DNA from 3 places in the Actinopolymorpha singaporensis genome. Region 2 is predicted to be linked to each of the others. Evidence: predicted binding sites of a transcription regulator. Region 2 holds the regulator's gene; each other region holds the start of a gene.

Evidence for each region. Region 2 encodes LexA, which represses DNA repair genes until DNA is damaged. Its sites were predicted from a motif close to TCGAACANNTGTTCGA; they were not measured.
Region 1: a site for LexA is predicted at 3,963-3,978, ahead of dinB (DNA polymerase IV). Genes of this name have one in related genera too.
Region 3: a site for LexA is predicted at 4,093-4,108, ahead of BLU27_RS29725 (HNH endonuclease signature motif containing protein). Genes of this name have one in related genera too.

The regions. Positions count from the first base shown of each region.
Region 1 covers NZ_LT629732.1:2,096,396-2,103,743, forward strand. Annotated here, with positions in the region: gene BLU27_RS09555 (class I SAM-dependent methyltransferase) at 1-518, opposite strand, end outside; gene BLU27_RS09560 (hypothetical protein) at 615-1,280, shown strand; gene BLU27_RS09565 (acyltransferase family protein) at 1,291-2,385, opposite strand; gene BLU27_RS09570 (DUF305 domain-containing protein) at 2,395-3,060, opposite strand; gene BLU27_RS09575 (phosphatase PAP2 family protein) at 3,232-3,819, opposite strand; gene dinB (DNA polymerase IV) at 3,983-5,167, shown strand; gene BLU27_RS09585 (DUF2087 domain-containing protein) at 5,164-5,745, opposite strand; gene BLU27_RS09590 (elongation factor G) at 6,098-7,348, shown strand, end outside.
Region 2 covers NZ_LT629732.1:5,554,353-5,561,700, forward strand. Annotated here, with positions in the region: gene BLU27_RS24870 (SDR family oxidoreductase) at 1-176, opposite strand, end outside; gene BLU27_RS24875 (vitamin B12-dependent ribonucleotide reductase) at 502-3,348, opposite strand; gene nrdR (transcriptional regulator NrdR) at 3,555-4,049, opposite strand; gene BLU27_RS24885 (LysM peptidoglycan-binding domain-containing protein) at 4,468-5,166, opposite strand; gene lexA (transcriptional repressor LexA) at 5,525-6,262, shown strand; gene BLU27_RS24895 (hypothetical protein) at 6,306-7,172, shown strand; gene BLU27_RS24900 (ATP-dependent DNA helicase) at 7,245-7,348, opposite strand, start outside.
Region 3 covers NZ_LT629732.1:692,252-699,599, reverse strand. Annotated here, with positions in the region: gene BLU27_RS03205 (alkaline phosphatase D family protein) at 1-881, shown strand, start outside; gene BLU27_RS03200 (galactose-binding domain-containing protein) at 923-1,864, shown strand; gene BLU27_RS29725 (HNH endonuclease signature motif containing protein) at 1,902-3,893, opposite strand; gene BLU27_RS03190 (phosphoribosyltransferase) at 4,223-5,605, opposite strand; gene BLU27_RS03185 (sigma 54 modulation/S30EA ribosomal C-terminal domain-containing protein) at 5,971-6,744, shown strand; gene BLU27_RS03180 (CBS domain-containing protein) at 6,805-7,227, shown strand; gene BLU27_RS30765 (bifunctional aminoglycoside phosphotransferase/ATP-binding protein) at 7,236-7,348, shown strand, end outside.

The DNA.
Region 1 (7,348 bases), 2.9 Mb from region 2:
GGCAGCGGCGGAAGGTGCGGCGGTCGTTGTGCACCAGCGGCCTGAATGGCGCGGCCGATCAGCGCCTGCCCCGGTGCGGGTGGCGTCGCCCAGATCGTCAGCGCGACCCACCCGTCGGGCCGAGCCACACGGCGCAGCTCGGCGAGCGCGGACCGGGGCCGGCCGACATGGTTGAGTACGAAGTTGCCCACGACGGCATCGAACTCCCCGTCACCGAACGGCAGAGCCGGCAGAACGGCGACCCGGCAGTCGGCCGTGGGTGCCGCCGCACGGGCGAGCTCCACCATCGAGGGTTCGGCGTCCACTGCGGTCACCTTCGCGCCCCGGTCGCACGCGGCGGCCGCGACCGTGCCGGGGCCGGTTCCCACGTCCAGTACCCGAACACCCGGGCCCACCTCGGCCGCGTCCAGCAGGTGCGGAACCGTGTGTGCGCACAGTTCGGCGAAGGTGTCGGCATAGGCAGCAGCTCGGCCCGCCCAGATCTGCCGTTCACTGTCGTCGAAGGCCGTCACCGACACACTGACACCATCCAAAGTTTCGACACCCGCATGATCGACGCCGCGGGCGAGCCTAGAGCATCCGCCCGCCAGCTGATGCGACGTAAACTCGCTGACATGCCAACCGGCGGCATCGGGCGGCAGTACGAACCGCGGCAAACCACTCGTACGCAGCGAATCGCCCTGGCCTTCCGCCAGCGTGCGGCCGAGACGCGTGCGCTCGCCGCGAGGCTTCGCAAGGGGGCTTCGGAAAGACGCAACCTCCTCGCGGCGCACGCCCGTGAGGAGTCCGCGCGCCGTGAGCGCGCTGCCGAGGAACGAGCCCGCACGGGCGGCGAACGCGAACGCGCCGCCAAGGCCCGCAGGCGGATGTCGCACCTTCGAGGCGTCGCAGCCGACGCGCGCCGGAGACTGGAGGAGTTGCGCTACATCCAGGCCACCGAACGCATGCGCGCGGCGAACGAACGCGACCAGCTCGCCGACCGGCGTGACCGCGAGGCCGACATGCGTGACCGGGACGCCGACCAGCGGGAACAGGTCGCCGACGAACGCGACCGAAGCGCCGACCTACGCAACCACGAGGCCGACGTGCGCGATCGGATGGCAGACGACCGTGAACGCGGTGCGGACGAGCGCGACCGTGGCGCCGACCGGCGTGACGTGGACGCCGACGAACGCGAACAGGCAGCGGACGAACGCGAAAGCAAAGCCGACGAACGCGACGGCCGCACTGGCGAACCCGAGCACCCCACCCCTCGGCGGGGCCGCGCAAGCGGCGGTTGACGCCAGGTACTCACCCCTGCGAACGGCTCCTCGGCCACAGCTGTGGTTTCCGTCTCGCGGCGAGGTCCTCGACCCAGCCGAAGACGAGCAACGCCACCACCAGGAGCGGCCAGGTGAGCACGTACTTCCACCAGTTCGTCCGCAGGGGAAGGGTGTTCGCGAGGGACGGCACGCTCCACATCCAGTCGATCACCAGGACCGCTGCGATGAGCGCGAGTTCGTGCCAGAGGTAGATGGTGACCGCCCGCGCGTTGAAGACGTGCACCACCTTGTCGACCGGCCACGCCCGCCGCAGCCAGCCGAGGTCGCGTGGCCGGAAACGAAACAGCAGCAGGACGAACCCGAACGACCAGTACGCCTGGGCGAGCGGGATGGGACCCAGGTCGTAGCCCTGCTGGGTCTGGTGGGTGAGGGCGTACCAGCCGCCGACTGCCAGCGCGGGCACGGCCAGAGCACACGCGGCGCGAGGCGACAGGCGGGCGATCTGCCCGTGGTGGTGGGCGAACCCCAGCAGCCAGCACGCGCCGAACACCGTCAGGTCGGTGACGATCCTGCCCAGGGCAGGGGAGTCACCGGTGTCCAGCACCCCGAGTTGCAGCAGGGTCACCGCCAGCAGGGACCCGGCGATCAGCGGCACCGGCAACCGCCGGAAGGCGGCCAGTGCCAGCGGGGCGAGCAGGACGAACCACAGGTACGCCCGGACGTACCACAGCGGCTCGTTGACCTGCCAGGCCCACTGGCTGAACGGTGGATCGTCCAGTGGCACCACCCACAGCAACAGCCGAGCCCACCACCCACTCGCCTGGGACGGGTCGGGTGGTCCCCACCCGTGCAGGAACATCGCCGGTACGACGAACACGGCGAAGACGCCGAACGGCACCAGCACCCGGCGCATCCGGGCGCCGACCACCGACACCGCGGCTCTGCGCTCCAGCGAAGCAGCCATCAGCGATCCGGCGAGCGCGAACATGACGCCGAGCGAAGGGAAGAGCAACGTCAGCCAGGGCCAGCCGAAGGCGTGGTAGGTGACGATACGGACGAGTGCCAGTGCGCGGAGCAGGTCGAGGTACCTGTCCCGGCCGGCCCCGGGCGCCGGACCGGTCACCAGGGTGGCTCACAGCTTCTTGAGCAGTGCCTGCATCTTCACGATCTCGGCCGGATAGTTCGTGACGATCTCCGCCGCCAGCTTCTTCGCCGACGGGTAGAGGCCCTTGGCCTGCTCGATCTTCGCCTCGTCCACCGCCTCGGAGTACTGGTGGATCATGGCCTCCACGTACATCTTGTCGAACTGCTTGCCGGAGGCGTGCCGCAGGTCGGACAGTTCGTGCTCGTCCATCATCCCGGGGCTGTGGCTCGCGGTCGGCGTTCCCGGGCTGGGCGAATGCGTCATGTGCGGAGACATGTGCGGGGTCATGTGCGGCGTCGGATCCATGGTGGGCACAGGTTCACCCCATGCCTTCAGCCACGCGGACAGTTCGGCGACCTTGGGCGCGTGGGCGGCCTTGATCTTCGCCGCGAGCGACTTGACCTGCGCGTTGGTCGCCTTCTTGGCGGCCAGCCTGCTCATCGCCACCACTTCCAGGTTGTGCTCGACCATCTCCTCGGTGAACTCCACGTCCTGGGCGTTGTGCTTCCCGGCCGGAACGGTCACGTCGGCGGGTTGTGCCGGGGTGCCGTTGCCTCCGCCGCAGCCTGCGAGCAGCGTCGCGATGCCGATCAGAGCGGCGACGGCGACGGCGGAGTACGCGCCCTTGTGTACGACGTTCCGTGCGGCACCCATGTGGATCTCCCCGTGTCGAGAGGAACAGGAGCGGCGGTGTGCGACCGCCGTTCCGGCAACCCCGGAACGCGGTCCCCAACGCTGCGTACCCGTGGAGATCGACGGGACCCGCGACCTCGGTCCCGCGGTGGTCCTGTGGGATTGGTCCCATCGGCCCGGTTGAACCGGTGATCAACTGCCCTGAGGCTGCTCGTCCCGCCGGCCGGGTGACTGGTCGCCGCGCTGACCGGCGCGGGGACCGCGGCACAGCAGCCCCGCGCCTGCACCGAACGTGGTGCCCAACGTCCACCCGGCCACGATGTCGGTGGGCCAGTGACCGCCGAGGTAGACCATGCAGACCCCGACGACGGCCGTGCCGGCGGCCAGGATCAGTGCCCACAGAAATCTCGCTCGCGTGGACCTCAGCGTCGTCGCCAGCAGAAGAGCGGTCGCCGCGGCAGACGTGAGCGCCGCGTGGGTGGAAGGCATCGACGCGCCACCGAGGTGGACGAGAGCGAGATCCGACGGCGGCCGGGACCGGTCGATGATCTCCTTGAGCAGCCTCGCCACGACGTCCGCGGTCACGACCGCCAGGACGACCGCGCCGGCCTGGCGGTAGGCACGCGTCGCCACGACGACCACGACGGCGAGGAGAGCGACTGTGGCCAGTGCGGTGGGGCTGGTCCCGATCCACATCAGCGTCCGGGCGGCGCCGGTGGCCCACTCGCTCCGGTGCGCGGCCAAGAGGTGCATGAGCCGGTCGTCCACCCAGCCACCCACGGCCCCACCGTCCTCCCCGCCAGGCGCGAGCGACGATCGACCCGCCGGATGAATCGTGCCGTACGCCGGCCGACCCCCGCCAGCCGATCTCCGCCATGGAAAGGCCGGACCTCCGCAGCCCTCGCGTGCGGAGGACAACTTATGCGAACATATGTTCGTGACGGTGGATGCGACCATCCTGCACGCGGACCTCGACGCGTTCTATGCCTCTGTCGAGCAGCGTGACGATCCCGGCCTGCGGGGTCGCCCCGTCATCGTCGGTGGCGGTGTGGTGCTGGCCGCCAGTTACGAGGCCAAGGCCCACGGCGTCCGTACCGCCATGGGAGGTGCGCAGGCCCGGCAGCTGTGTCCGCAGGCGATCGTCGTACCACCCCGGATGTCGGCCTATTCCGAAGCCAGTGCGGCGGTGTTCGAGGTGTTCGAGCAGACGACCCCGCTGGTGGAGGGGTTGTCGATCGACGAGGCGTTCCTCGACGTGGGCGGGCTCCGGCGGATCTCCGGGGCTCCGGCCGACATCGCGGCGAAGCTGCGGCGCGACGTGCTCGACCAGGTGGGCCTGCCCATCACGGTCGGGGTCGCCCGGACGAAGTTCCTCGCCAAGGTGGCCAGCGGTGTCGCCAAACCCGACGGGTTGCTCGTCGTGCCACCCGACCGCGAGCTGGCCTTCCTGCATCCGCTGAACGTCGGCCGGCTGTGGGGAGTCGGGGAGGTGACGGCGAAGAAGCTGCACGACCGGGGGATCACCACAGTGGGGCACGTCGCCGAACTCCCCCAGTCGGCGCTGGTCGCCATGCTCGGTCAGGCGGCCGGGCGGCACCTGCACGCACTGGCCCACAACCGCGACCCCCGACCGGTGCGGGTGGGGCACCGCCGGGGCTCGGTCGGCGCGCAGCGCGCGCTCGGCCAGCGGCCGCGGTCGACGGAGGAGGTGGACGCGATCTTGACCGGGCTGGTCGACCGGGTCACCCGGCGGATGCGTGCGGCGGGGCGCACCGGTCGCACGATCGTGCTCCGGCTGCGGTTCGCGGACTTCTCCCGGGTGACGCGGTCGCACACCCTGTCGCACCCGACCGCGCAGACGAACGAGATTCTCCAGGCGGTACGCGGGTTGCGGGCAGCCGCCGCGCCGATGATCGAACGCCGTGGGCTCACCCTCGTCGGCGTGGCGGTCGGAAACCTCGACGACGACAGCGCGGTCCAGTTGGCGTTGCCGTTCGACCGCCGGCAACACGACGCCCTCGACGAGGCGGTCGACAAGGTTCGACGGCGGTTCGACTCCGGCGCGGTGACGAGGGCGGCGCTGCTCGGCCGCGACCAGGGCATCTCCGTCCCGCTGCTGCCCGACTAGGAGGGGCCCCGGGCTCCGATCGGATCGTTCGCCTTGTCGGCCAAGGCGTAAACGCTGTTGCGGTCGCGGGTCAGCACGCCCACGTCGACCATCAGCCGGCGCAGCGTGGCGACGTCGTCGTCGACCTCCCGGACGATCTCGTTGACCTCGGCCTCGGTGTAGGAGACGTCGCGGTTGAAGAAGCTCGCCAGGAAGTACGCGAGGTCGTCCAGGTGCGCGTCGTCCACCGGCATGCTGGTGAGCCGGCCGTGGGAGAACATGCCCCGCAGGTACGGGAAGTCCTCCAACCGGCGTACGACCGGATTGATCTCGTCGAGTTCGTGCGCGGCCCCGCGTAGCAGATCCGCCCGCACCTCGATGCGCGGTCCGTCGGCCGCGATCAGTCCGACCGCCGTGAGCCGTCCGTACAACCTCGCGGTGCTTGGCGCGTCGAGTCCCAGCGCCTGCGCGCAACGGCTGACCGCGCCGCGCTCGGCGGGTTCGCGTTCCAGCATCCAGCCGAGCATCCGCAGCGCGTCCGGGTCCGCGAGCGTCGTCAACAGCGACGCCGACGTCGCCAGCGCGGACGTGGCCGTCACCTGTGTCGTAGCCGAAGGAGCCTGGACCATCCTCGCCCCACCTCGCTCGTGCTGCCTCGTGTGTACGTACCGGCCCGTTCGAACTGCCTCGGCACGCCAGCATGGTGAGCGTCGCGGCGTCCCGGCAATCGGTTATCGGACCGTTCGGCCAAGGGGTACGGATGCCGGGCCTGCGGAGTTGCGTGGGGGCCGCCGAAAACCGGTTGCCGGACCGTGGGGGCCGGTGTTTCACTCCGCCCAGCCGACCAGGCCCACCAGCCGTCGAGGCAGACCGAGAGGGAGACGCAGATGCGAGCCACGTTCATGTCCATCCGAGAAGGGATCTTCATCTACGTAGAGGACATGACGCGTGGTGCGGACGTTGAATCTTGGGATTGTGGCTCATGTTGATGCGGGGAAGACGAGTTTGACGGAGCGGTTGCTTCATCTGGCGGGGGTGATCGCGCGGGTGGGCAGTGTGGATGCGGGTGATACGCAGACTGATTCGTTGGAGTTGGAGCGGCGTCGGGGGATCACGATCCGGTCGGCGGTGGTGTCGTTTGTGCTGGATGGTGTGTCGGTGAATTTGATCGATACGCCGGGGCATCCGGACTTCGTCGCCGAGGTGGAGCGGGTGTTGGGGGTGTTGGATGGTGCGGTGTTGGTGGTGTCGGCGGTGGAGGGTGTGCAGGCGCAGACGCGGGTGTTGATGCGGACGTTGCGGCGGTTGGGGATTCCGGTGCTGGTGTTCGTGAACAAGGTCGATCGGGGTGGGGCGGACACGGGGCGGGTGTTCGGCGAGATCGGGGAGAGGTTGACGCCGGCGGTGGTGGCGATGGGGCGGGTGTTGGGGGAGGGCACTGGGGGTGCGGGGTTCGTGGCGTATGGGCCGGAGGATGAGGCGTTTGTTGCGGGGGCGTGTGAGGTGCTCGCGGACGTCGATGAGGAGTTCCTGGCGGCCTGGGTGGATGGTGGGGCGGAGGTGGTCACCGGTGGGCGTGTTCGTCGTGAGCTGGTGTGCAGGGTGGCCGAGGGGCGGGTGTATCCGGTCTTTTTCGGTTCGGCGATCACCGGTGCGGGGGTGGCGGAACTGGTGGACGGGATCATCGGGCTTCTTCCGGCGGTCGAGGGTGAGGTCGATGCCCCGGCTGCTGGGACGGTGTTCAAGGTGGAGCGTGGCCCGGCGGGGGAGAAGGTGGCCTATCTGCGGATGTTCGCAGGGGAGTTGCGGGTCCGGGAGCGGGTGCGGTTCGGTGGGGGTGACGGCGGGGGTGAGGGTGAGAAGGTGACCGCGATCGGGGTGTTCGAGCAGGGGGCGGTGGTTACGCGGCCGTCGGTCACGGCGGGCCGGATCGCGAAGGTGTGGGGGCTTTCCGGTGTGCGGATCGGTGATCGGCTCGGGGAGCCGGGTACCGGCGTGGGGCAGCAGTATTTCGCGCCGCCGACGTTGGAGACGGTGGTGGTGCCGGTCCGTGTGGGTGACAAGGGCCGGTTGCATGTGGCGTTGACGCAGTTGGCCGAGCAGGACCCGTTGATCAATCTGCGTCAGGACGATGTCCGTGGCGAGTTGTATGTGTCGTTGTACGGGGAGGTGCAGAAGGAGGTCGTCGAGGCCACCCTGGCC
Region 2 (7,348 bases):
TCGTCGACGTCGGCATGCTCGAGGTCGAGCACGGCCGGCTGAACGCCGACGGCCTCCAGGTCGGCGGCGTGAGCGGGGTTGCGGATGATCCCCACCACCTCGTCCCGGCGCCGCGCCAGCAGGGTCCCGAGGCGGATCCCGACCTTGCCGTGGGCACCAGCCAGTACGACGCGCATCGTCGCCGCCTCCTCCTCGTGTCGCCGTACCTGCGGGGTCGCGGTACCTGTCGCCTGTCGTCGCCGAGTTCGCATGCCCGAACTCGTACGTCTGAGCTCGTCACTTCTCCTGCGCGCGTAAGACGTCGGAGAGGTAGTCGAAGACCACATCGGGGTCGGCGTAGACGGTGGTGCTGGCCTGGTGGGTTCCCATGGACGGCCTCCTCGGTCGGTACGACGTGCCCGCCGTCCCACCTGACCACGGCCGAGAAGTACCCGCAACCAGCTGTCCCCGAAACCGGAGTTTCGGGGACAGCGGGTTGCCACCGGTGGCTCGTGCGCGGGTTCAGCTGCAGCCGCTGGTGCTGCCGCACCCCTCGCAGACGAAGCAGCTTCCGGCCGGGCGCATCTTCGTGCCGCAGGTGAAGCACAACGGCGCGTCGGCGGTCGTGCCCTGGATCGCCTCCAGCAGCTCGGTCGAGGTGTGCGCCTCGACCGGTGCCGGCTTGGCGGCCGGCGCAGCCGCGGCGGCCTCCTCGACCTCCCCCGCCTGGCGGAGCGAGGACGCGTCACCGGTGTCGGTCGGCACCTCGGCCGACTCGTACGAACCGGTCTCGAGCTGACGCTGGCGCTCGTCGGCGGAGTAGATCCCGAGCGCCGACCGCTTCTCGAACGGCAGGTAGTCCAGGGCCAGCCGCCGGAAGATGTAGTCCATCATCGACTGCGCCATCCGGACGTCGGGGTCGTCGGTCATCCCGGCGGGCTCGAAGCGCAGGTTGGTGAACTTCTGGACGAACGTCTCCAGTGGAACGCCGTACTGCAGCGCGATCGAGATGGCGATCGAGAACGCATCCATCACCCCGGCCAGGGTCGACCCCTGCTTGCCGAGCTTCAGGAACACCTCACCCAGCCCGTCGTCGGGGTAGGAGCCGGCGGTCATGTACCCCTCGGCACCGCCCACCGTGAACGACGTGGTGCGCGACGGCCGCGACTTCGGCAGCCGCTTGCGGGTGGGGCGGTACTCCACGACGACCTGGGGAGCGGTCTCCTCCTCCTTCACCTCGGCCTTCTTGGCCCGGGCGTCGGACAGCGGCTGGCCGACCTTGCAGTTGTCGCGGTAGATGGCGAGTGCCTTCAGACCCAGCTTCCAGCCCTGGAAGTAGATCTCCTCGACCTCCTCGACGCTCGCCGTCTCCGGCATGTTGACCGTCTTGGAGATCGCCCCGGACACGAACGGCTGCACCGCGGCCATCATCTTCACGTGGCCCATCGGGCGGATCGCCCGGGCACCCATCGCGCAGTCGAACACCTCGTAGTGCTCGGGCTTCAGACCGGGCGCGTCGACGACGTGCCCGTGCTCGGCGATGTACTCGACGATCGCCTCGACCTGCTCCTGCTGGTAGCCGAGGCTCGCCAGCGCGCGGGGGACGGTGTTGTTGACGATCTGCATCGACCCGCCGCCGACCAGCTTCTTGAACTTGACCAGCGCGAGGTCGGGCTCGATACCGGTGGTGTCGCAGTCCATCGCCAGCCCGATGGTGCCGGTGGGCGCGATGACCGACGCCTGGGCGTTGCGGTAACCGTGCTTGGTGCCGACCTCCAGCGCGCGCTGCCAGGCCTCCCCGGCAGCAGACAGAACCGAGCGGTCGAGCTCGCCGACCGAGCGCACGGCGTCGTTGGCGGCGGCGTGCTTGCGGATCACCCGCTGGTGCGGCACGGAGTTGCGGGCGTAACCGGCGTACGGGCCGACGATGCCGGCCAGCTCAGCCGACCGCTTGTAGGCGGTGCCCGTCATCAGCGAGGAGATCGCGGCCGCCATCGCCCGGCCGCCGTCGGAGTCGTAGCCGTGGCCGGTGGCCATCAGCAGCGCGCCGAGGTTGGCGTAGCCGATGCCGAGCTGGCGGTAGTCGCGGGTCGTCTGCCCGATCGCCTCGGTTGGGAAGTCGGCGAAGCAGATCGAGATGTCCATCGCGGTGATGACAAGCTCGACGGCCTTGGCGAAGTTCTCCACGTCGAACCGGCCGTCGTCACGCAGGAACTTCAGCAGGTTGAGCGAGGCGAGGTTGCACGAGGAGTTGTCCAGGTGCATGTACTCCGAGCACGGGTTGGACGCGGTGATCCGCCCGGTCTCGGGGCAGGTGTGCCAGTCGTTGATCGTGTCGTCGTACTGCAGGCCGGGGTCGGCGCAGCTCCAGGCGGCCTCGGCGATCCGGCGGAAGAGCTTCTTGGCGTCGACGTCCTCGAGCACCTCGCCGGTCTGCCGCGCACGAAGGCCGAACGACGTGCCGCCCTCCACCGCACGCATGAACTCGTCGGAGACCCGCACGGAGTTGTTGGCGTTCTGGTACTGCACGGAGTGGATGTCGGCACCGCCGAGGTCCATGTCGAACCCCGCGTCGCGCAACGCGCGGATCTTGTCCTCCTCGCGCGCCTTGGTCTCGATGAACTCCTCGACGTCGGGGTGGTCCACGTCGAGGATGACCATCTTCGCCGCCCGGCGGGTGGCACCGCCGGACTTGATCGTGCCGGCGGAGGCGTCGGCACCACGCATGAACGACACCGGGCCGGAGGCGGTGCCGCCGGAGGACAGCAGCTCCCGGCTGGCACGGATGCGGGAGAGGTTGACCCCCGCACCGGAGCCGCCCTTGAAGATCAGCCCCTCCTCCTTGTACCAGTTCAGGATGGAGTCCATCGAGTCGTCGACGGCGAGGATGAAGCACGCCGAGACCTGCTGCGGCGACGGCGTACCGACGTTGAACCACACCGGGCTGTTGAAGCTGAAGTACTGGTGCAGCAGCATCCAGACCAGCTCGTGCTCGAACACCTCGGCGTCTGCAGGGCTGGCGAAGTAACCGTGCTCCTCACCGGCCGCGCGGTAGGTCTTCACCACCCGGTCGATGAGCTGCTTCAGGGTCCACTCGCGCTCCGGGGTGCCGACGGCGCCGCGGAAGTACTTCGTGGTGACGATGGTGGACGCGTTGACCGACCAGAAGTCGGGGTACTCCACGCCGCGCTGTTCGAAGACGGTCTCGCCGGTCTTCCAATTCTGCTGAACGACGTCCCGGCGCTCCCAGGTCACCTCGTCGTACGGGTGGGTGCCCGGGGTGGTGAAGATCCGGCTGACCTTCAGTCCCTTCGCCGAGCGCCCCTTCGTGCCCCCGCGCGTGCTGGGACCGCTGACCGTCTCCGTCATGCTGGCTCTCCTTGTCCTGCTGATCGTCTGCGCGGATCAGCGTCGTGGTCCGGGCGGGACGCTTCCCCTCGTCCCCCCGGGGTCGTGGACTTCCTGTGTTCTTTCCGTCGTCGTGGGCGGCCTCGCGGCCGGGTGTGTCCGGGCCGGCTGCGTCTGGGGCCTCTTGTGTCCGGACTCTTGTCCTGTCCGGTTGTCTGGCCTGTTGTCTAGGACCGGCTGGGTTGCCGGCCCGGCCGTGGCTCGGGCACCGTCTCGTCGTGTTCGGCACGCAGCACCGCGATCTCGGACTCGAAGTCGGCCAGGGAGTCGAAGCTGCGATAGACGCTGGCGAAGCGCATGTAGGCCACCTCGTCGAGCTCCCGAAGCGGGCCGAGAATGGCGAGACCCACCTCGTGGGAGGGGATCTCCGCCGAACCGGTGGACCGGATCGTCTCCTCCACCCGCTGTGCCAACTGCGCGAGGGAGTCCTCGGTGACCGGGCGGCCCTTGCACGCCTTGCGGACCCCGGTGATGACCTTCTCGCGGCTGAACGGCTCGGTGACGCCACTGCGCTTGACCACCGCGAGCGTTACCTGCTCGACCGTGGTGAACCGGCGCTCGCAGTCCAGGCACTGGCGCCGACGACGGATGGCGGCTCCGTCATCGGCGGTGCGGCTGTCGACCACGCGACTGTCTGGATGCCGGCAGAACGGGCAGTGCATCGCCTCGTGACTCCCCTCGCCGCCGGCGGGCACGACGCCCGGCCAATCTCCGTCCGACCACTCGCCGACACCGCCTCCCTGGGGACGAACCTGTGGATGACCTGGGGAGAACCTGTGCCTGGCGAATCACAACCTGTGGATGACTTACAGGTCTGTAACTACCACATCTAGGGGTACGCTACGTCGGTCGTTCGAGGCACGCAAGGCGCCCCGCGTGTCGCTGCGGACACGTCTCGGCGTCCCCGCAGGTCAGGCCCGCGAGGCGGGTCGAAAGCAACATTTCGGCTCGGCGTGTCGGCCCGGAGATGGGGGCGAACACGGGTCATGGCCGACCGCCGGAGGGCGCACGGGAACGCACGGCGCACGGGCACACGCAGGCTCGCGCCCCGCTCGGGCAGGCGGGCTGGCGGGCGGCAGGTCAGCGGGCCTGGACAGGGACGATCAGCCGCTGGCCGACCCGGAGGTCACCGGCGCGGGAGAGGTCGTTGAGCCGGGCGATCTCGTCGATGGTCGCCCGCGGGTCGGTGTTCGGGGTGAGCTGGGTGGCGATTCCCCACATCGTCTCCCCCGGCTCCACCGTGATCGTGGTCGTGGCCGTCGGGCCGGCCGCACCAGCGGCGGGCGCGGCATCGAGCACGGCCTGGGCCAGGAGCCCGAGGACACCGGCGAGCGCGAGCGCTGCCAGCGCCGTCATCGTGGTCAGGACCAGCCGCCCCCGCCTCGTGAGACGAAGACTGGAACCGGCGCCGCGCCCGCCGGCCGGGAGCACGCACGACCGCACGCCGCGCGGACGCGGCGGACGTCGACGAACGGCAGGCGGTTGCGGGGTGGGGGTGGGCCGCAGCCGCCCGCCCGCCTCCTCGCGCAGGTCCGCCCGGGTCACGCCTGGCACAGCAGTCCGGGTGGCACCCTCCGGCACCTGCCACGGGCGCATCCGCAGGAAGGGGCGGACGTCACCGGCCTGGACGTCACCGGCCTGGACGTCACCGGCCTGGACGTCACCTGGGCGTACGGGCGGCGCGACCGGGCTGAGGTGCCTGCGGCCGCGGCCCGGAGCACCGCCGGCCCGACGGGACACGAAGTCCTCGAGATAGACCACCGACGCGCTGTTGCTCATCGTCCGACCTCCCACGAACACCGATTCACTTCCGTCACGCCTTCGCCGCCCGTCACATCGCCGCCGGCCGCTTCCGCTGCACGCATCCGCGTCACCACTTCCACGCCGGCGCTCGAACGACTGTTCGACGTTCCCACTGATGGATTTCTACACCAGCCCACCGACAAGCACCAGAGTTCCCTCGAAAACACGTTCGACGGAGCTGCCCGAAAGGCTCCTTTCCTGGTCTTTCGAGTTCCGGTAAAACAATCGCGACACGCGTCGAACAGATGTTTGAAAGTGCTATGACCAGGCTCTAGGCTCACTTCCGAGGGTCGGCAGAGTCGCGGCCCGAAATCTGTGGAAGGAGACAACCGCTATGCCCAAGCGGAAAAACACGGCGACCGAGTCCTCGACGGCGACCGTCCGGGAGTTGCCCGACGGCCCACCCGACGCGACCGGACTCACTCCACGCCAGCGTCGCATCCTCGAGGTGATCCGCGACTCGGTGGAGACGCGCGGATATCCCCCCGCGATGCGTGAGATCGGCGACCTCGTGGGCCTCACCTCGTCCTCGTCGGTCGCCCACCAGCTCAGAGTCCTGGAGACCAAGGGGTTCATCCGCCGTGACCCCAACCGGCCCCGCGCGCTCGAGGTGCTCGCACCCTCACCGTCCACAAGGCGGCCGTCCCTGTCGGGCGTGCCGGCCTACGACGAGACCGACAGCGGCGAGGACCGCCCTGCGCCGGCGTTCGTGCCCGTGGTGGGGCGGATCGCCGCCGGTGGCCCGATCCTGGCCGAGCAGTCGGTCGAGGAGATCATGCCGCTGCCGCGGCAACTCGTCGGCGAGGGCGAGCTCTTCCTGCTCCGCGTCCGAGGTGACTCGATGGTGGAGGCGGCCATCTGCGACGGTGACTGGGTGGTCGTACGCCAGCAGCCGGAGGCGGAGTCGGGCGAGATCGTCTCGGCGATGATCGACGGCGAGGCGACCGTGAAGACGTATCGCCCCCGTGACGGCAAGGTGTGGCTGGTGCCGCACAACCCGGCTTACGAGCCCATCCCTGGAGACGACGCGGTCATCCTCGGTAAGGTCGTCGCCGTCCTACGTCGCGTCTGAGCAGGAGGCGACGCTCGTCACAGGAGCTATCACCGGGAGCGACATGTCCGACCCAGCGGCGGAGACCGGCACCATGCCCGGATCCAACCATGCACCTCTCAACGTGGGTGCCGCGGAGTCCGGGCGTCCGGGACCCCCGCCGAAGGAGCCACTGGACCCCAACGCCGGGAAGAGTCTCATCATCGAGGTGGACGGGGCGCGATGGGCACGCGTCCCGATCCAGACCGACCTGTTCGGCCGGGGTGACCAGGTGGCGGACAAGCTCAGCGACTACGTGGTCAAGACGGTCCGGCTCGCCGAGGACGACTCCAGGTTCGAAGGTGCGTTCGCCGAGCCGTGGTACGTCGTGGTGAGCGAGAAGATCGTGGCGATCTCGCAGGGACGGTCCTACTTCACCTGGGAGATCAACCCCACCCCCGCGGCCAGGGTGCTGTCGAAGTGGGTGCAGCGCACCCCACACGGCATCGGACTCGGCAGCCCGTGGACGATGCAGCTGGCGATCAAGGAGGCCGGGCTTCCGCGCATCCTGGTCGCAGCCGGGGCCAGCGTCGTGGGCAAGGCGGTGGGCCGGCGTGGCTGGTTCTACCGGGTGGCCGGCCACCGGGTCAACGCGATCGACGGGCCTACGCCCTACTCCGCGTTCCCGTCCAACGTCTCGGCGAAGCTGCCGCCGAAGGCGCCCGACAAAATGGCTGCCGAGATCACCGCGGCAGTCCGTAAGGTGCTCCCGCCGGGGCCGGCGCGCACGCTGGGCGGCACCGTGGTGATCGACTCCAACGACCTTGGCCGGGACGTCCTCGGTCACGACACCAGCCAGCCGACCGAGTTCTTCGCCGAGCTCTTCCGCGACAACCCGTTCGGCCAGGGCCGGCAGCAGACACCCGTCGCGGTGTGCGTCCATCGGCCCTGACCGAGCCCACGACCGACCCGACGACCGACCCGACGACCGTCGCCCGAGCCGACAGCCCGCCCGGCCACGGTTTTACTGCTCGCGAGCTGACCGGAGCCGGCGCAGCGCTCCGAGCGCGACGTCGCGGTCGCCGGTGAACCACATCGGCGGCAGCGACGCCCGCAGATAGGTGCCGT
Region 3 (7,348 bases), 1.5 Mb from region 2:
AGTACCACCCGAGCATGCCACCGGCCGACTTCCTGGTGCGGCGGGCGAACGCCTACCGGGCGTACTGGGAACACATGCCGTTGCGGTTGCCGCAGCAGCCGGTCGGCCCGGACGCCGCGTTGTACCGGCGGTTCACGTACGGCCGGTTGGCGGAGTTCAGCGTGCTCGACACCCGGCAGTACCGCTCCGACCAGGCCTGTGGCGACGGTCTGAGGACCGACTGCGCCGAGCGCCTCGACCCGTCGCGGACTTTGCTCGGCGCCGAACAGGAAGCGTGGCTGCTGGACGGCCTCGGTGCCTCCCGGGCCCGCTGGAACGTGATCGCGCAGCAGATCATGCTGTCGCAGCTGGACTTCACCACCGATCCCGGCGGGGCGTTCAGCATGGACCTGTGGGACGGCTACAAGCCCGCCCGTGACCGAGTGGTCGGCGGGCTCACCGAACGCCACGTCACCAACCCGGTGATCCTCTCCGGTGACTTCCACCGCGCCATGGCCGCGGAGGTGAAGACGGACTTCGACGATCCGGCCTCGGCCACGGTGGCGACGGAGTTCGTGGGAACGTCGATCAGCTCCGGCATGGACGGCGCGGACCGTGACGAATACGCCGAGCCTTTCCTGGCCAACCAGCACGTGAAGTTCTACAGCGCGCTCCGCGGGTATGTGCGGTTCGACCTGACCGAGCAGGAGTTGCGGTCGGACTACCGGGTGGTGCCCTACATCCGCCAGCCCGGCGCGCCTGTGCAGACCAGGGCGACCTTCGTGACCGAGGACGGCCACCCAGGTCTGCAGCCGGTTGCCGACAACCCGACGCTGGGCGCCCTCCGCTACTCGGAGAACATCCAGCCGCCCGAGCCGCTGCAGTACCCGCCGGACAAGTAGCCGGCCAGGAACGGCCCGGTCAAATGGGAGGGGAGCTCGAAGTGAACGAGGGCAAGGGATCTCGAACACTGGTCGGATCGCGGCGGCGAATTCGGTACCCGGTGGCGCTCGTCGCGGCGTGCGTCACCGGAGTGCTCGCGTTGGCCGGGTCGGTGAGCGCACCGGCCTCGGCCTCGGTCGGAAACGCGGCGCCGCCGGGTGCTGACAACCTGACGTTGACGGCGACGCCGAGCGCGCTGCAGATCCTGGCCGTGCCCTGCGGTGCGCGGACGGTCGACGTCGCCGTACGCAACGACTCCTCGCAGGCGACCTACGCTGACGTCCTGCTCTACCCCGACGCTCCGCTCAGCGCGTCGCCCGACGTGATCTCCAGCTACCTGCCGGCGGGATACACACTGCACACGCCGGTCCTGGTGTCCGCGCCGTTGGGCAGCAGCGACGCCGACGCCCAGATCACAGTCAAGGCCGGCCGGACCGGCCGCGGATCCCAGATCTCGGTCCCGGTCGTGGTGAAGGCGGCGCCGAGCGGGCCAGGGGCGAACCTCGCGATCTCGTCGACGGTGAGCGCGTCGTCCACCCACGCGAACTTCAGGGCCTGCGGCGCGATCGACGGGAACAGCAACTCCGCCGACTGGCAGACCGCCACCGGGTGGAACGACGGCAGTTCGCGGGTCTTCCCTGACTGGCTGGCGGTCACGTTCGCCCAGACCCACCAGGTGAGCCGCGTCGACATGTACACGCTGAACTCAACTCGCTACCCCGCGACCCGCTACGGCCTGCGCGACTGGGACGTGCAGGTGTGGGACGCCGGCGCCAACGGTGGCAGCGGTGACTGGCGTACGGTCGCCAGCGTGCGCGGAAACGCCACCGGCTTGGTCAGCTCGACCTTCGATCCGGTCTCCACGACCGCGGTGCGCGTGCTCGTCATCGCTTCGAACGACGCGACGTACTCCCGCATCGTCGAACTCGAGGTCTACCAGTGATCGGTGACCGGGCCGCGCGTTGAGGCACCTGGCCACGTCAGTTCCTCGCGGCCTGCGAATCGAGGATCACGCTGACGGCGTAGTCGAGGTCCAACGGGTCGCCTGACCACCAGGGCGGAGTGAGCACGTCCTCACCGAGTGCTCGCCGGACGTCGACCCAGCGGTCGAGTACGGACCGGGCGAGATCGCCGTCGGGAATGGTTGCGCTGGGAACGTGTGCGCCGCCGGTCCCGCGGAGGTGCGTGTTCGTGGGCCCGTGGGCGGCCGCGCCGGTGGGCCTGCCGACGGCCGCCGCGCCGGGGATGCCCGGTAGCGAGGGCGTCGCCGGAACCTCGGTGCCGTCCGGCCGGTAGAAGCCGAAGGCTCCTCCGGGGCGGGCTGCGAACGTGTGGCCACCTTCGTGGACGAGCCAGTGGTGGAACCGGCAGATCAGAACGAGATTGCCCAAGCTGGTCTCGCCGCCGTGGCACCAGTGGCGTACGTGGTGGACCTGGAGTCCGTGCCGGGTGGTGCATCCAGGTGCCTGGCAGGCGTGGTGCGCGCGGATCCTGACCGCCCGTGCGGTGGCGGCTCGCGGAAACCTGGTGGGGTCGCGGAGGTCGCGGATCTGGCCGTCACCGCCGAGGTGGACGGCTGTCACCGTCGCCTCGCAGGCCAGGCGGTCCGCGGTCTCCGGCGCGAGCGGAACGCCGTCGTCGAGGTGGTCGGCCCGGTGTGGATCGGGGCGCGGAGTCTCTTGACTGGGGGAAGGAACGGCGCTCGGGGTGAACCTCCCCGGATCCGCCGCGGGGTTCAGATGGACGATGACGCGGTACCTGTCGGCGGAGTTGAGGAATGCCGGCGTGTTGGACAGCAGGGTCTCCGCCATCAGGACGAGCGCATCGGCGGCCAGCGCCCCGCGGTGGCGGTGCGGGACGGCTGGCGGTATGTCGCCTGGTGGTACGCCGTTGGCCGAGGTCCGGCCCGGCCGCCGGGATTCCCCCGCGGAAGAATCCGACCGTGGATGGTCTGTCGCGGGCCGGCGGCCTGGTCCGGCTGGGGTGGTGTCGCCGGGACCTGGAGTCGGGACTCCCGGAGTCGGGGCTGCCCAGGTGTCGGTCGGACCGGTGGGCTTGGTGGTGCCGGTGGGCTTGGTGGTGCCGGTGGGCTTGGTGGTGCCGGTGGGCTTGGTGGTGCCGGTGGACTTGATGGTCCCCGGGGCACCGGTCGTCTCGGGGACCGGGGCAGGTGCTGCAGGGGAGGCTGACGGAACTGGTGAGGCTGGTGGTGCGGTTGTCGGCCGTGGCGCGGGCTTCCTGGCGAGCAGGGTGTCCAGTGCGGCTTCGAGCGCCGCGACGACCGTCGCCCCTTCGTCGGGGGCCAGCCTTCCGCGAATGACCAGTGAACCGTCCTCGTCGTAGAACCACCTGACCCCGCGCCGCATGGCTCGCCGGTGGTTCTGCTCCTGGGAGCGCGCTGCCGAACAGCCCCGAGCGATCCGGTCGAGTTGTGAAGCGGTGGCACTTCGCGCGAGGTTGAGCAACTCGTCCTCGGCGTCTGCCGCGGTCTCCATGCCGGCCTCGCCCTCGGCGTCTGCGTCGGCGTTGGTGGATCCATCGGAGGGGGAGGTCGGCTGAGCGGTCTCGTCTCCGGACCCGACCCGATCTGCGGGGGACGAACGGTGGTCGGCGCCGGCGATCCTGGTGAGGGCACGCACCTTGGAGTACGACAGCCGACCGGCGGCGAACTCCGCGGCGATCTTCGGGAGGTCCTCCAGTGCCCGCCCGACACGGAGGTGTTCGTACGCGGCGGACAGGCTCATGCCGCAACGCCAGGACAGCCACTGTGCGGCGGATCTGCACCCGGACGCACGCCAGCCCCCGCGCCGGTCGAAGGCGCCGATCAGCCGCAACCACTCGTGCGTGGCGATGGCGATCCTGGAAGCGAGGTCGCAGATCTCGGCCTCCAGGCCCTCGAGTGACCTGGGGGCACCCTGGCCGGCCGTGCTGGTGCCCGTCGCAGCTCGGCCCATCGCGCTGGACTCGGACACCCTCGGCGCCGGCGCATCTGGGGCATCCGAAGGTCGGCGGCCGTCTGGAGGCGCAGAGGTGGATGCCGGCGGAGACTCTCCTCCTCCGGCGCATGCCTGGTCTGATGCTGCTGGACGGGGGATCCGTGCCCCGGGCGCGGCGGCAGACACGGGGGCGTCCTTCGACACAGCGGTGAAAGTCCCTGCGGAGGCATTGCAATCGCTCATGTGTTCGATGGTAGACCCGGCCGCCGACAGGGTGGCTGGTTCCGGGAACCGGCTCGTTCGGCGAGTCGGCGGGGACTCCTCGCGGATTCTTCCGCGGAAGCCGCCCGTGCGCGGTCGGATCGTCAGTGGGAGGCCTTGGCGCGCAGGTGGCTGGTGAACCAGCGGGTGGCCTCGGCCGCGACCGCCTCGAGGGTGCCGGGTTCCTCGAACAGGTGGGTGGCGCCGGGTACGACGTGTACGGACTTCTCGCAGCGCAGGCGCCGGGCCGCGTCGAGGTTGAGGTCGACGACGAGCGGGTCGTGGCCGCCGACGATCAGCAGTGTCGGCGCCTGGACGAGTTCGAGGTCGGATGCGGCGAGGTCGGGTCGGCCACCTCGGGAGACCACCGCCGCGATGTCGGCCCGGGGTCTGCCGGCCACAGACTCGCCTGCCACAGACTCGCCTGCCACAGACTCGCCGGCCGCCGACAGGGCTGCCGCGGACAGCGCCGCGGCGGCACCGGTGCTGGCGCCGAAGTAGCCGATCGGCAGGTCACGCGTCGCGGGCTGCTCGCGCAGCCAGCCGGTGACCTCCACCAGCCGGCCGGCCAGCAGGGGTATGTCGAAGACGTTGGTGCGATCGCTTTCTTCCGCGGAGGAAAGCAGGTCGAACAGCAGGGTGCCCAGGCCGGCGTCGTTCAGCGCGGAGGCGACGTACCGGTTACGCGGACTGTGCCGGCTGCTGCCGCTGCCGTGCGCGAACACCACCAGGCCGGTCGCGTTCTCCGGCAGCGTGAGATGTCCGGCGAGGTGCTGCCCGCCAGCCGGAATGGTGACCTCCTCGTCCAGGGCGGGCGGATCGTCGCCAGGGGCTGTGTGGGCAGCGTGGGCCGCGTCCTGCGCCTCGTGCAGCAGCGCGACGACCTCGCTGTCGGGCGTCTGCCGGAAGTCGGCGTAGAACTCCCCGATGGCGAAGAACGACTCCGGGGTGTCCAGGCAGACGACCTCGTCGGCGGCCTTCGAGAGATGCTCGACCGCGCGTGGGGAGGCGACCGGCGAGGCCAGAATCGTGCGGGCCGCGCCGAGCTGGCGGGCCACCTGGCACGCGACCCAGGCGGTCGACCCGGTGGCGATCCCGTCGTCGACGACGATGACCGTACGACCGGCCAGCCGCGCCGGGGGGCGATTGCCGCGGAACGCCTGCGCGCGCCGGGTGAGTTCGGCGCGTTCACGTTCCTCGACCGCCTGGAGCTCCTGCGGTCGAACGCCGGCCGTTCGTACCAGCGACTCGTCCACGAACCGCACGCCGCCCTCGCCGATCGCCCCCATCGCGAGCTCCGGCTGAGTCGGCACACCCAGCTTGCGGACGACGAGGACGTCGAGCGGCGCGTCGAGTGCCCGTGCTACCTCGAACGCCACCGGCACGCCGCCCCGAGGGAGCCCGAGAACCACCACGTCGGGTCCTTTGTGGGACATCAGCCGATCGGCGAGCTGTCGGCCGGCCTCCTTCCGGTTCGCGAAGAGCATCGTCAGCCTCCTCAACCTCGGGACGACCTCTGAGCCAACGGGTCATACCCACCGCGGTGGGGGTCATGATCGGGGATCGAGTTCGATCCAATGCCCGTACGGCGGGAAATCACAGTGGCGAAAGTCCGTCGGCGAGCCGCTGACAAGCGGTCACCGAGCCGTACCGACCTCGGGCCGGGCTCGGGCCGGGCTCGGGCCGGGCGCGGGCCGGGCTCGGGCCGATCTCGGGCCGGGGTGGCGCCGTTGATCCTGGGTGACCTTCGTCCCTGGCCTGGGACGTGCGGACCGGCGAGCGTGCTGGTGGGGGCACGTGCGTCGCGGGAGTGCCGGGGCGGGCCGGATCGGACGCGAGCCGAGGGGGACCGATGGCCAGATCAGCACACAGGTCGACGGCGGCACCGGGAGCTGTGGAGAGTACGCCGGTCGAGGTGACGGTCCGGGGCGAGGTGCCCGAGGAGGCCGCCGCGTACGCCGTCCGCAAGGTCGAGAGTGTCCTGGAGGCCACCCGCGCACGTGCTCTGTACGCGCATGTCGTGGTTGTCGTCTCAGAGAACCCGGCCCAGGACCAGCCGGTTCGGGTCGAGGTGGGCCTGGATGTCGACGGCGTACCCGTACGGGCTGTGGTCAGCGGGCACGACGCCTTCGAGGCCGCCGACTTGATGAAGGACCGGTTGCGTCGCCGGCTGGTACGCCTGCGGGACCGGGAGCGTACCCGCCACCGTTGGACCGGCGAGGCGAGTGAGCACGAGTGGCGGCACGGCGACCAGCCCCGTCGCCCGGAGCCGCACTTCCCGCGCCCGGTCGAGGAGAGGACCGTCGTACGCCGCAAGACGTTCGCGCTGGTGCCGCTGACGGCGGAGGAGGCGGCGTACGAGATGGACGTCCTCGACCACGACTTCTACCTCTACACGGACCGGGAGACCGGACGGGACGCCGTGATCGTGCGGAGCGGAGTGCGGGATGGAGTCGACCTGGAGCCACTGAACCTGGAGCCGCCGACCCTGAGCGAGGCGGCAGCGCGGGAACGGCTGGACGCGGGCGGTGAACCGTTCGTCTTCTACCTGGACCCCGAGACCGGACGGGGCCGGGTCATGTACTGGCGGTACGACGGCCACTACGGACTGATCAGCGCGGAGTGACCGAGGAGCCGTACAAGCCGTACGAACACAGAGGGAGCCGTACGAACAAGGAGGTTCGAGATGACGACCGCACGGGAGATCATGCACGCCGGAGTCGAATGTGTCGGCGAGCACGAGAACCTGCAGAACGCCGCCCGCAGGATGCGCCAGCAGAACGTGGGCGCGCTGCCGATCTGTGGCGACGACGACCGGCTGCACGGAATCCTCACCGACCGGGACATCGTGGTGAAGTGCGTGGCGGCCGGTGGCGACCCCGCGCTGATGACGGCGGGCGAGCTGGCGCAGGGATCGACGTTCACGGTGAACGCCGACGACGACATCGAGAACGTCCTCCAGGTGATGGAGGAACACCACATCCGCCGGTTGCCGGTGATCGAGAACCACCGGCTGGTCGGCATGATCAGCGAGGTGGACCTCGGCCGCCACCTGAGCGAGGACCAGGTGAGCCACTTCGTCGAGGTCGTCTCGGCCGCGAAGACCTGAGCCAGATCTTGGACGGCGCATTGGAGGAGGAGGGTACGGCCGACGAGTTCGCCACCGCCGCGCTGGCCGAGAGCCACTCCGCGGTGGTGGTGTTCGTCGGTGACCGGGCGTACAAGGTGAA